DNA from 2 places in the Acetobacter tropicalis genome. Region 1 is predicted to be linked to the other one. Evidence: riboswitches for the same ligand, from Rfam matches in the RefSeq annotation. Region 1 holds a riboswitch; the other holds the start of a gene.
The links. Region 1 has a riboswitch for cobalamin ahead of QWU00_RS10950 (TonB-dependent receptor plug domain-containing protein). Riboswitches for the same ligand answer to the same signal wherever they lie in the genome.
Positions count from the first base shown of each region.

Region 1 (5,662 bases):
AGAACAGCCGCCACCAATGCACCTGCAAGCCCCCCAAGCGGCAGCACGGCCAAACCCAGTTGTGCGAGCCCTGTATAAAATACGCATACCGCCCCCAAAGCCGCCCCGCCTGACACACCCAGCAAGCCCGGGTCTGCCAACGGATTACGCAGATAGCCTTGCAGCACGGCACCAGAAAGCCCCAAAGTGCCCCCCACTAGAATAGCAAGCAGCATACGCGGCAAGCGTAATTCGCCTAGAATGACAGCCTCGGCCGTGTGTTGCCCTGCCAGCCACTCCAGCAAGGCCTGTGTGAAAGAAAACGCATGCTCGCCCCAAAGCAGCGACAATGCGGAAAGGCCTACAATACAGCCTGCCAGCACGCCATTCAGAACCAAGGCCCGCGTTTTCATTCTGCGTCCTCCGTCTGCTTCAGGTTATTCCGCGCGTGCCGGAGAAGGGCGACAGCATCCAAGGTTTGGGGGAGACCACAAAGCCAGAGGGAGGCCGGAATATCCACGACGTGTTTTCCTGAAAAAAAGCGTTTCAGCACCGGATTATCCAACATGGCTTGCGCAAGGGAATAGCCCTGCCCTGATCTGTCCCGCACCAGAAGGTCAGGTTGCTGAGCCAGCAATGTTTCAAGCGGCACGCGTCCGGCCACTGTGATACCAGCTACCGTTGACAGATTACGCAACCCGGCATGCGCCAGCACATCATCCGGTAAAGACCCCGCACCTGCTACAAAACCATTTGCTTCATACACTGCGGCCACGGGGTCCTCCGCCTGACGTGAGATGCTGAGAAGCGCAAGTCTTTTCAGGAAGGCATCCACCATCTGTTGGCCTCGTTCAGGGTGCCCAACAGCCTGTGCCACCTGCATGATCTGTACTGGAATCTCCGCCAGAGAAGAGGCCGGTGGAAGAGTAAGAACCTTCGCCCCAACCTCCCGCGCAGCTTTCACGGCAACGCGGGCCGTGAACTGTCCTGCCAGCACCACATCCGGATGCGCACCAATCACATTTTCCGCCGTTGACGACAGAACCGGAACATCCTGTGCTTTTTGACACAAGACCGACCCAGAACAATCCTGCACCAGCGGACTAAGCCCCACAATCTCGGCCCGGTCAGCCAACATCAGAGCCAACTGATCCGTACAAAGATTCATGGATACAATCCGTTTGGCAGCCCGCGCCGGAGCAGGCAGCGCTGCCACCAGCAGGCTACACAACCCCAGCAGATGCAGCCACCTCCGCATCAGTAGCTCAGGGTCACACCGCCATATCCCCCTCTGCCCGGCTGAAGATAACCAATTGGCTCTTCATACTGCCGGTTAAGAAGATTGTCGGCGCGCGCAAAAATGCTGACATAGCGGTTAATCTTGTAATTGGCCGCAATATCTATGGTGAAGTAGCCGTGCCCCTTGCCGCAGGTGCTGCAATAGGATGTCCCGATAACCGGCAGATCACGCCACCCGCTGACGTACAGGATATTCCCCGAGAACGTCAGATCCTGAATAGGGGTCCAGGTTGTATTGAAGTTGAACTTGTGTTGCGGACGACGCTGCAAGGCCAGATCACTGCTGACATCCCGTGCGTGGGTCCAGGTATAATTCAGGTTGAAGTCCAACGTTTTGAGGGCCTTCCAGTCAAGAAAAGCTTCCACACCATACATACGCGCGCGCGCCACGTTGCCATAGGAATACTGATAATAGGGATATCCCCCCACCATCTGGATATTTTCCGTGGACTGGATCAGGTTTTTGACGCGGTTATCATACCATGTAGCGCCAAAATGCAGCTTATCCCCCAGCAGTTTCTGTTCCACCCCGGCATCATACCCGATCAGCCTTTCCGCCCGCAGGTTCGGATTACCCGTCTGGGAATAGCTGGAACCGACCTGACTGGAAAAAAGCTGATACAACGTGGGGCCATGGAAGCCTGAACCCGCGCTGGCTTTAATGATGGTACCAGTGCCCGGCACATGGATGGAAGGGGCAACACGCCACGTTACATAATGCCCGTAGCGGGAATTGGAATCATACCGCACGTTAGCCGCACCGTAGAGAATATGGTTCCAGCTGCCCTGATACTGGCCATATCCTGCCGTCGTATCCATACCAGCCTGTGTGTGATAGCCGGTATCATACGCTGAGGCCGCCGTATGGCTGGAATCAAACGTATCATGAAAATGCTCCGCACCAATCAGGAGCGTGCCGTATTTCTTGAAATCAAACGTACCGTGCCAGTCAATTTTCAGGCGGCTTGAACGGTAATAATCCGGTCCGGTGGCATAGAGGCCCGTTTCATTCCAGCGGTTACGGTTGGTCATGTACCCAAGTCCAATAACCTGATCAAAAAAACCATTAAAAGACACGAGATGCGCAGTGCCGCGCACCACAGCCTCATTCATGTTGTTCTGCTCACGCACATTCCCTCCCCCGTAGGCCTCGCTTTGCAGATCATAGAGGGAATAGGTGTGGTAATTGCTTTGAATGAGGCGAGCAGTCAGCCCCAGATCGAAATTTCGGGTGACATCATACCCAAGACGGATAGTGGCAGACCGGTTGTCGTTACGGTTACCTTTATGCCGTTGCTCCCGTGTCGCCCCATAATAGCGGTCAATATAACGCGGAATGCCGTGAAACCCTTCCATCCGGTAATGAGAGAGTTCGACATTGTAGTGGAAGCGCCCCTTGCTCCCGCGCGCGCCGATAACCTGATTGAAGGTGCCGTAAGACCCCCCTTCTATCCGCACAAACGGCTTGAAACGCCCCTGCCCCTGCGCAGTGGTCATATCAATCACGCCTGCCATGGCATCCGCACCATACAAACCGCTTTGTGGCCCGCGCAAAATTTCTATGCGGCCCAGACCATCTGTAACAAACTGACCCGCATCGAACATACCGCTGGCTGAACTGCCATCGTTCACGTCCATGCCGTCCAGCCGGACCTTGACTTCATTGGCGTTATTACCGCGCATCAAAATGGACGTTGTGGCCCCAAACCCGCCAGAGCGCACCACGTTCAGCCCCGGCTGGCGTGCCAGAATATCTGGCAACGTGCGGCGCTGCTGGGTCAGCATCTGTTCTTCCGTAACAATGGTCAGTGCCGTGCCAATATCATCCGTGCGTGTGGGCGTTCGGGCAGCACTGACTGTTATCAGTTCGGAGACGAGCTGGCTGGGAACAGGCTGCACAGAAACCGGAGTAGGTGTGGCGACGGACTGTTTTTTGGCAGGTTGTGCTTTTAGCGGCGGTGAAACAGGCGCATCCGCCGCCAGCGCGGAACTACCCCACAACGTGAGAAGAGTGGAACTGATGAGAAAAGTATTGCGGAACATCAGAGAAACAAGGCCTCGCGGTAAGAAAGACGTCGCCACGAGAGAAAGTCCGACCCTGACCACCCCGAAAACTTTAGGAGCACCCCTGGTCCAGTCACTTTGCTGACACCCCCCGATCAGCACTTCTCGTCTGCAACCCCGGCTGATGGCAGGTTTCCTGGCTTGCGGTAGGTCATCCTGCACCAACCTTCCCAGGAGAGGCTCCCAGTGGCCTGACGTACCAGCCAGTATGTGCAGGACATGCCGCTTACAGTTGCGGGGACAGCCCAGGCTTTGGCCTTGCATGGCAAAACCGCACCCGGTTCCCTTTTACATCGCTCCCTGACAGGGAGAGAACCATCACGCCCGGTTGATGCCGCCAAAAGGCAGGAAGTGTCAAGAAAACAGCCGTCTTCTCCCCCATGCTTCCAGAACATTCCGCACGATTGAAAGAGCACTGAATGTTATGTTATGTTATATTATAACAGTTATCACGTTATTGAACTCAGCTTCAGGGAGCCCCCTCCATGCCCGCATTGCTGCCCGTTACCGTCCTTTCCGGCTTTCTGGGGGCGGGAAAGACGACGGTGTTGAACCATATTCTCAATAATCGGGAAGGCCGGAAGGTCGCCGTTATTGTGAATGACATGAGCGAAGTGAATATTGACGCTGATCTTGTGCGAGAAGGCGGAGGCGATCTTTCCCGCACTGATGAAAAACTGGTGGAAATGACCAATGGGTGCATCTGCTGCACCTTGCGGGATGATCTATTGCAGGAAGTTCATCGGCTGGCGGCAGAGGGTAAATTTGACTATCTGCTGATTGAATCAACCGGCATTGCAGAGCCGCTGCCTGTTGCCGCAACCTTTGAATTCCGGGATGAAGACGGCAACAGCCTGAGCGATAGCGCAAGGCTGGACACCATGGTCACTGTGGTGGATGCCGTAAATCTGCTTAACGATTACGCCTCAACCGACTTCCTGAAAGACCGCGGTGAAACCGCAGGCGAGGAAGATGACCGTGCCTTGGTCGATCTGTTGGTAGAACAGATTGAATTTGCAGATGTGGTGGTCATCAACAAGGTCTCTACCGCCACGCCGGAGCAGGGAGAAGCAGCCCGCCAGATTGTGCTGGCACTGAACCCTGATGCGGATGTTATTGAAACGGACATGGGGAAGGTTCCCCTTGAGCGTGTGCTGAACACGGGCCGGTTTGATTATGACAAAGCCCATCAGCATCCTCTATGGTTCAAAGAGCTTTATGGCTTTAAAGACCACACGCCGGAAACCGAGGAATACGGCATCCGTAGTTTTGTCTATCGCGCTCGCCGTCCCTTCGTGCCCGCTAAATTCAAGACTTTTCTGGATGCCAACTGGCCGGGCGTAGTGCGCGCCAAGGGGCATTTCTGGCTGGCCACGCGCCCGGACTGGGTAGGGGAACTTGGACAAGCGGGCGCACTGGTACGCAATCAGGCCATTGGCTTGTGGTGGGCGGCCATTCCCAAAAGCCAGTGGCCGGAAACTGACCAGTGGCGCGATTTTGTACTGAGCAAGTGGGACCCTGTGTTTGGAGACCGACGACAGGAAATTGTGTTCATTGGCACGCAGGACATGGATGAGCCCGCCCTACGCGCCGCATTGGACGCCTGCCTGACGCCAGAGGATGGCACTGGCCGCTTTGACCCTGAACGCTATGCCCACCTGCCAGACCCCTTTCCCGTCTGGCGGCGAGAAGCAGCATAATGGAGGGTGGCATGTCGGCGTATCAGTTTACTCACCACCCCCACAGATCCAACTCGGAAGGACAGATTACTCCCCCCTCAAACGAGCGCACGCTGCGTCATGAAATCTGGCACCGGCATACGGGCGATGAATGGTCCGCCTTTGAACAACTGCCACCGTCCATTCGCCAGAGGCTAAGGGAACACGCGTATGATGCGTGGTCCGTTAATGCACTGATCCTGTGGCGACATTATAAACGGGTGCATGGCCCCAACCGCAGAGCGGAACGGGCCCTTATCCGGTATCTGGACTATTGTGAGCGGCTTGAGCGGGACGCCTTTGCCACGCGCTACCACAACAGCTACGGCACCCCTCTGCCACATGATGCCGCTGTTGCCAGTATTCTGCGCTATACCGCACCGGCCACGCCTTAACGGTAAAGGAATTCTCTGATCAGGCAGGCTTCCACACTCTCTCACCCTCAGCTTCAAGCGTGGTGCAGGGTTTTGAGAGCCCCCTGTTTTTATGTATAAATCCGATATGTGAGTGGAATGGTTTCTGTTACGCAGGAACTATAAACCACGTCTCTACCGGATGGTGTTTCTGTATGTTTTTACGTTCCTTGTTACTGGCCTGCGCTG
Region 1 is NZ_JAUYUW010000001.1:2,402,324-2,407,985, reverse strand. It holds gene QWU00_RS10960 (FecCD family ABC transporter permease) at 1-392, opposite strand, end outside; gene QWU00_RS10955 (ABC transporter substrate-binding protein) at 389-1,237, opposite strand; gene QWU00_RS10950 (TonB-dependent receptor plug domain-containing protein) at 1,237-3,324, opposite strand; cobalamin riboswitch at 3,452-3,677, opposite strand; gene zigA (zinc metallochaperone GTPase ZigA) at 3,828-5,042, shown strand; gene QWU00_RS10940 (DUF6525 family protein) at 5,054-5,455, shown strand; gene QWU00_RS10935 (adenosine deaminase family protein) at 5,629-5,662, shown strand, end outside.

Region 2 (5,662 bases), 1.1 Mb from region 1:
CTGGTAAGTGCTTGCTCCGCATGCTCTTGGTATATGCATGAGAGCAAAGCTTTTGAGCGCATCAAAGGCGAACGACTACACTCTTTAACTATCCCCGCACACTTCGAACTGGTTGAATGCAAAGGCTGTGCAGCGGCCTTAAAAATCAGCCGTTACAGCCAGACGAGCTGAAATTGGCTCCAAAGGATGCCCCGTTGCGCCTGTTTGTACGGCAGCCGTGGGGGTCAACCGATAGTCGTACGCATATTGTGCCGCATAGGCCCGGGTATTGAAAACGTTGAACACGCTGGCTTCCAGTTTTATTTTTTTATTGAAACGATAACCAAGATTCATGTTGACTTCCTGATATCCGCTGGAGCGTAAGCTATTGTCCTCTATCAGGGGATATCCACCCAGCCACCTGACCTGGAGACCGCCATACCAAGGCCCACGATCGACCATAACACCAAAAGACCATACAAAGTTTGGGGCATTGGTAACATATGCTCCATCAATACCGTAACTGGAAAGGTTGTGACCCCGGTAGCGGGCTTTGGCGAATGAGAGATCGGTATTGAATTCAAGCCAGGTAAATGGATTGTACTGTGCCGAGAATTCCACCCCTTGGCGGCGGCTGGCTGGGCCGGGAGAGGTAACGCCCGCATCACCATCATAACTGAGTTCAGAGTCAAAATCGATAATGAATGCTGCTGCCTGAAGATGCAGGTGAGAAAATGGCGTGGTCCGAACCCCAACTTCTCCACTGACAGCAGATGTCATGAGCGGAACTTTAACAGAGCCTTTTGTAAATTCATCAGACGTATAGGAGCCCGACACGGAGCGAAAATCATTGGAGTGAAATCCACGTCCTCCGCTTAGGTATAATTCTGTTTTTTTCCATGGCCCAAAAACAAGACTGCCTTTGGGCTGAAACAGCCACTGATGCTTTTGTGTCAGGCTATTATCGACAAGATTTTCATCCGTTCCCCCCTGATAGTCTTCACGCAGACCAACGATCATTCTCAGCCAGGGTAGCCAGTGCGTTGTATTTTGCACAAACAGACCGACTGAAGCCAGATTAATATTATCGGCATTGCACGTATAGGGAATTGTTGCCTCAAGGCTGGAAGGACAGTTTGCTAATGTCACGCGCTGCCGCGTATGGCGACGGTCGACATACAGAATATCATACCGCCCCTGTACGCCAATCCGTGTTTCCGTGCGGACCAGGCCGACATGATCCTGCCGGGTATAGACACTGCTGCCCCCTACAGTTGTGCGGGTTTCATCCTGTTGCTGCTGATCTCCGTTAACAGGATCATCCAGATAATGAGTGAAATTGTTCCACAAGGTCAGACGGTCATGGACAGCAAAAGCACTTGTCACCCATTTCCAGTTATCCCGGGCCAGATGGTAATGGCCAGAGAGGCTATAGCGCTCAGAAAACCCTCCATCGGTTGGGTCAAGAGACCCATAGCGGCCGATTAGTCCTTCATGGTAGGCATCCAGAGGTTGATCATTTGTTGCGCGCCACTGGCCGCGATAGAACATGCCTGTCAGATCAAAACCATTTTTGGCGCTTCCATACGTATAACGTGAAAGTGCACGGATGCTGCGGGCGTTATCCGGATATTTCCACGGACCATCCGAGTGGGAAATGTTAAACGCATTCACCCAACGGCTCGTATTGGAAAAATGGGTTGTGCTGCCGATATAAGCCCGATAGTCGCCCAGAGTGCCTGCGCTCAGGCTGATCTGGCGTGGAATATCATCAGCCAGCTTCATATGGTCCGATCCGGCAACACCAAAATCACCAATATCTGCATGAAAGGGGCCTTTTGTATAATCGACCCCCGCAAGCACTTCCGGGATCAGAAAGTTGAGATCTGTGTAGCCCTGACCATGGGCATTGCTGACGCCGTTGACCGGCATATCATCAATAAATGAGGCAAGGTCTGTTCCGTGGTCCAAATTGAAACCACGCAACAGGAACTGATTGGCTTTTCCCTCGCCAGAGTGGGATGTCACTACCAGCCCCGGCACAGCTTCCAGAATTTGACCAACACGATAGACGGGGCGAAGCTGGATTTCGCGTGCAGTCAAAGAGCCTTCGCTCGCGGTGCCAGCACGGCCCAGCAAATCGCGCCGGGATGCTGTTACCTGAATTGTTTCTGGCGCTCCTTCCTTGACAGAAACATTCTGCGCGCCTTGTGCGGCAGGCGAGTTTTTTGCCTTACCCGTTACGCTCGGCGTTGAGGACTTGAGAGAAGAGCGGGAATGTTTTGTTTTTTGCGTGGTGGGTACTGCCAGTGGGGAGCCTGCGGCCATTGTGGGGAGGGAACAAAACGTGAAGCCAGTAGAAAGCATGGCCGTGACAAAAAAATGCCGCTTGTAACGTATAATATGGCCTGCTGGCGCAGAAAAAAAAGAGAGTTGGAGGCGAGCGGTCATGGTGATCCTGCAGTGCGACAGAGGCACAACGGTCTTCTAAATGTGCGTCTGTGTACTGCCCGACTGCGGGAAACTATAAACAAGTTTAAGCAGCGAGGCAGGGGGAGCGCAGAAGAACGCGGCCTATAGAAGGCGGACGAGAAAAGAAGGCTGCTGATAGGGCGCTATCTTAGGCCATCAAGCGCTTTTCTATGAGGCATGCTGCATGCAGGGAGAAGGATGAGGAAGGGAACTCGGGCCGTCATGGTTTCTCTCTCAGGAAACCAGCCATCCCCGACCGGCATCCGGGCTTATCACGACGATGGCAGGTCTCCTGACTCGCGGATCACAGAAATCTGTTTGGCCTTCCCGGTCCAAATGTACCAGTGACCTGTTCCTGCAAGGAAACATAATAAACAGACTCTCACCGCCAACAGTTGCGGGGGCAGTTGCAGACTAGCTTCCGGACCAGCGTCCAGCCGAAGCATACAGCATTCCCTTTTCATCCGTTTGCACGGAACCATCGACTATATGCCCTTATAAGCAGGACGTTGGCGTGATTTCAATACACTCATAGAGGGAAATAGAGTATTTTCCTACTGTATTCGGACATCAGTAGCCTAGGGATAACTCTATTTTGTAGATATTTTCAGGCTTTTGTCTCTATGCCTATTCGGCGTGGGCTGTAAGTAACATTAGAAATTAGGAAAGATTCTATTCTTCCATTAAAGATAGACAATTCTTCTTGTTTTACATTCTTTACTGCTTTACCGTTTTTTATTGTTTTGCCTCTGAACGGCGCAGCAGATAGATATCCATGATCCACCCGTGGCAAGCTCGGGCTTGAGCGCGGGTTGTGATGATTTCTGGGCCAATTTCCGTCAAGGGACCGGAGAGTAGTATCTGTTCCGGCATGCCCACATACGCTCCCCAATAGATAGTGATATCCTTTGCAGGAATAAATTGGAACGAACAGTCTCCATCCAACATGACAATGACTGTATTGCTGCCGTTTGGCCAACCATGATCACGTAACTGGCGGCCGGTTGTGACTGTAAAGGGTGCGCCTATATCGTTAAGCGCGATGGTATGTGCTGCTGCCAGCATATTCAGGGACATAATCCCCGGGATACTACGGATTTGTGGGGCTGGTTCCAAACGCGCGGCAATGCGCAGGGTGCTGTCATATAGTGCGGGATCTCCCCATACGAGCAGTGCAACCGTTCCACCTTGCGGCAGGTGTGTACAAATAGTTTCCTGCCATACTCGTGCAATAGCATTATGCCATTGCACAACACCATGGCGGTAATCTGGATCCGCTGTATTGCGGCGAGGCATATCAAATTCTGCAATCCGGCAAGCAGGATTTGTAAGAATCTGTTTGCAGAGAGTTTGGCGTAGATCAGCCAGATCAGCCTTATTCTGTTCCTTGCGGGGAATAAGAATGAGGTCGGCCGCGTTGAGTTCGCGCACAGCCTGTAGTGTCAAATGGTCAGGATTTCCTGTCCCGATTCCGACAAGAACCAGATCAATCATGTAATGTTTCCGTAGGAATAAACTGGATATACGGGCTGTAATACGGAGCAAGGTGTGACGTTTACCCTCTCCGCAAGAATGGCAGTTTGCAGGAAGATGCCACCGGCATAAAACCGCCCTTGCTTCTCCCGCGGTCGCCCTTTGGCGAGAGTTGTTCTCTCAAGACCGGAGTGGATCATGTTGCCGGTGCAATGAGATGAAAAAACGTGCCTGTTGCCAGGCCCCGGCGTGAGCCTGCTTCAGAGACTTGGGTGCCGTTAGCATCAACTGTCATGGCAAGCATATCATCTGGTTGATTTGTAATGGTGGCATAATGGAATTCATGCCCGCGCAGGCGTTGCCCCGCATTATAGCCGGGAATTGGAGCCGCCAGAGTGGCCAGCCGATAGCCCAAATGCATACGCCGTTTGGCAAAAGAGGTTTCCAGACCAAGCAGACCTGCCATTTGATGATGCGTTCCTTGCGCATCAACCAGACCTGCGCCCATAGCCATGTAGCCGCCGCATTCTCCATGAACGGGCCGCGTTAGAGCAAAATTCTGGAGTTTTTCGCGGAAATGACCGGCAGCAGCCAGAGTTTCCGCATGCAGTTCAGGATAACCACCGGGAAGCCAGCAGACATCGGCGCTCGGGGCTGGTGCTTCATTAGCAAGGGGAGAGAAGGGGACAATTTCGGCCCCCATGGCCCGCCAGCCTTCAAACAAATGCGGATAGATAAAGGAAAAGGCTGCATCTCGCGCCAGTGCGATACGCTGGCCCGGAGGCGATACAGTAAGCGACTTGGCGTGGGTATTATAATCACGACTTGCAAGCGCCAGAATCTGATCCAGATCCACATGTGCAGCAATAAACGCCCCTAGCTTGTCCAGCAAAGTGGAAAGGTGAGGCTGTTCTTCAGCCTGTACCAAGCCCAGATGCCGCTCAGGCAGGGTAACAGCGCCCTGCCGGGGGAGTGCGCCAACCACTGGTAGCCCGACATGAGCCATGCCAAGACGGATCAAGGCTTCATGCCGTGGGCTGGCAACACGGTTGAGAATGACCCCGGCCAGCCTGATATGAGGAGAGAATTGAGCGAAACCATGCGCGATAGCCGCAGCAGATTGAGCCTGTCCGGAAACATCCAGCACCAGAAGAACAGGCCATCCCGTTAAGGCTGCAAGATCCGCACTGGCACCGTTGCCAGCTTCTCCAGCCGATGCCACGCCATCAAATAACCCCATGGAGCCTTCAGCAACCATCAGATCAGCGTCTGTCCGCGCACCGATCAGGCCACTAATCCGGTCCTTACACATGGCCCAACTATCGAGATTGAGGGAGACACGGCCAGACGCAGCAGTATGAAAAGCGGGGTCTATATAGTCCGGCCCATTTTTGAACGGTTGGACACTCAGCCCTCGCGCCTTCAATGCGGCAAGCAGCCCGAGTGTCACCATTGTTTTGCCCGCGCCAGAAGCTGGCGCGGAAATAATCACTCCTGGGCAGTTTGTCTGATCTGGCGTCATGTGGCCTCAGGAAAGCGTGGGGCCGTTCCGAGAGGACGGAAGCGACGATCATAATCCGCAGCGTACAACCGGCTTGTCTCAAAATCCGTGGCACCAAGCGAGCGTCCAACTAGAATCAGGGCCGTACGCTCAAGCTCATGAGCAAGGTCATTGGCCAGAGCCCCTGCAAGCGTAGCCAGAGTAGCGCGGACAATCCGCTCATCTGGCCAACTGGCT
Region 2 is NZ_JAUYUW010000001.1:3,480,175-3,485,836, forward strand. It holds gene QWU00_RS15660 (TonB-dependent receptor) at 139-2,430, opposite strand; cobalamin riboswitch at 2,717-2,949, opposite strand; gene cobF (precorrin-6A synthase (deacetylating)) at 3,187-3,945, opposite strand; gene QWU00_RS15670 (cobyrinate a,c-diamide synthase) at 4,121-5,446, opposite strand; gene cobM (precorrin-4 C(11)-methyltransferase) at 5,443-5,662, opposite strand, start outside.
Region 2: it holds a riboswitch for cobalamin, as region 1 does, so the genes downstream of both, QWU00_RS15660 (TonB-dependent receptor) here and QWU00_RS10950 (TonB-dependent receptor plug domain-containing protein) in region 1, are expected to answer to the same signal.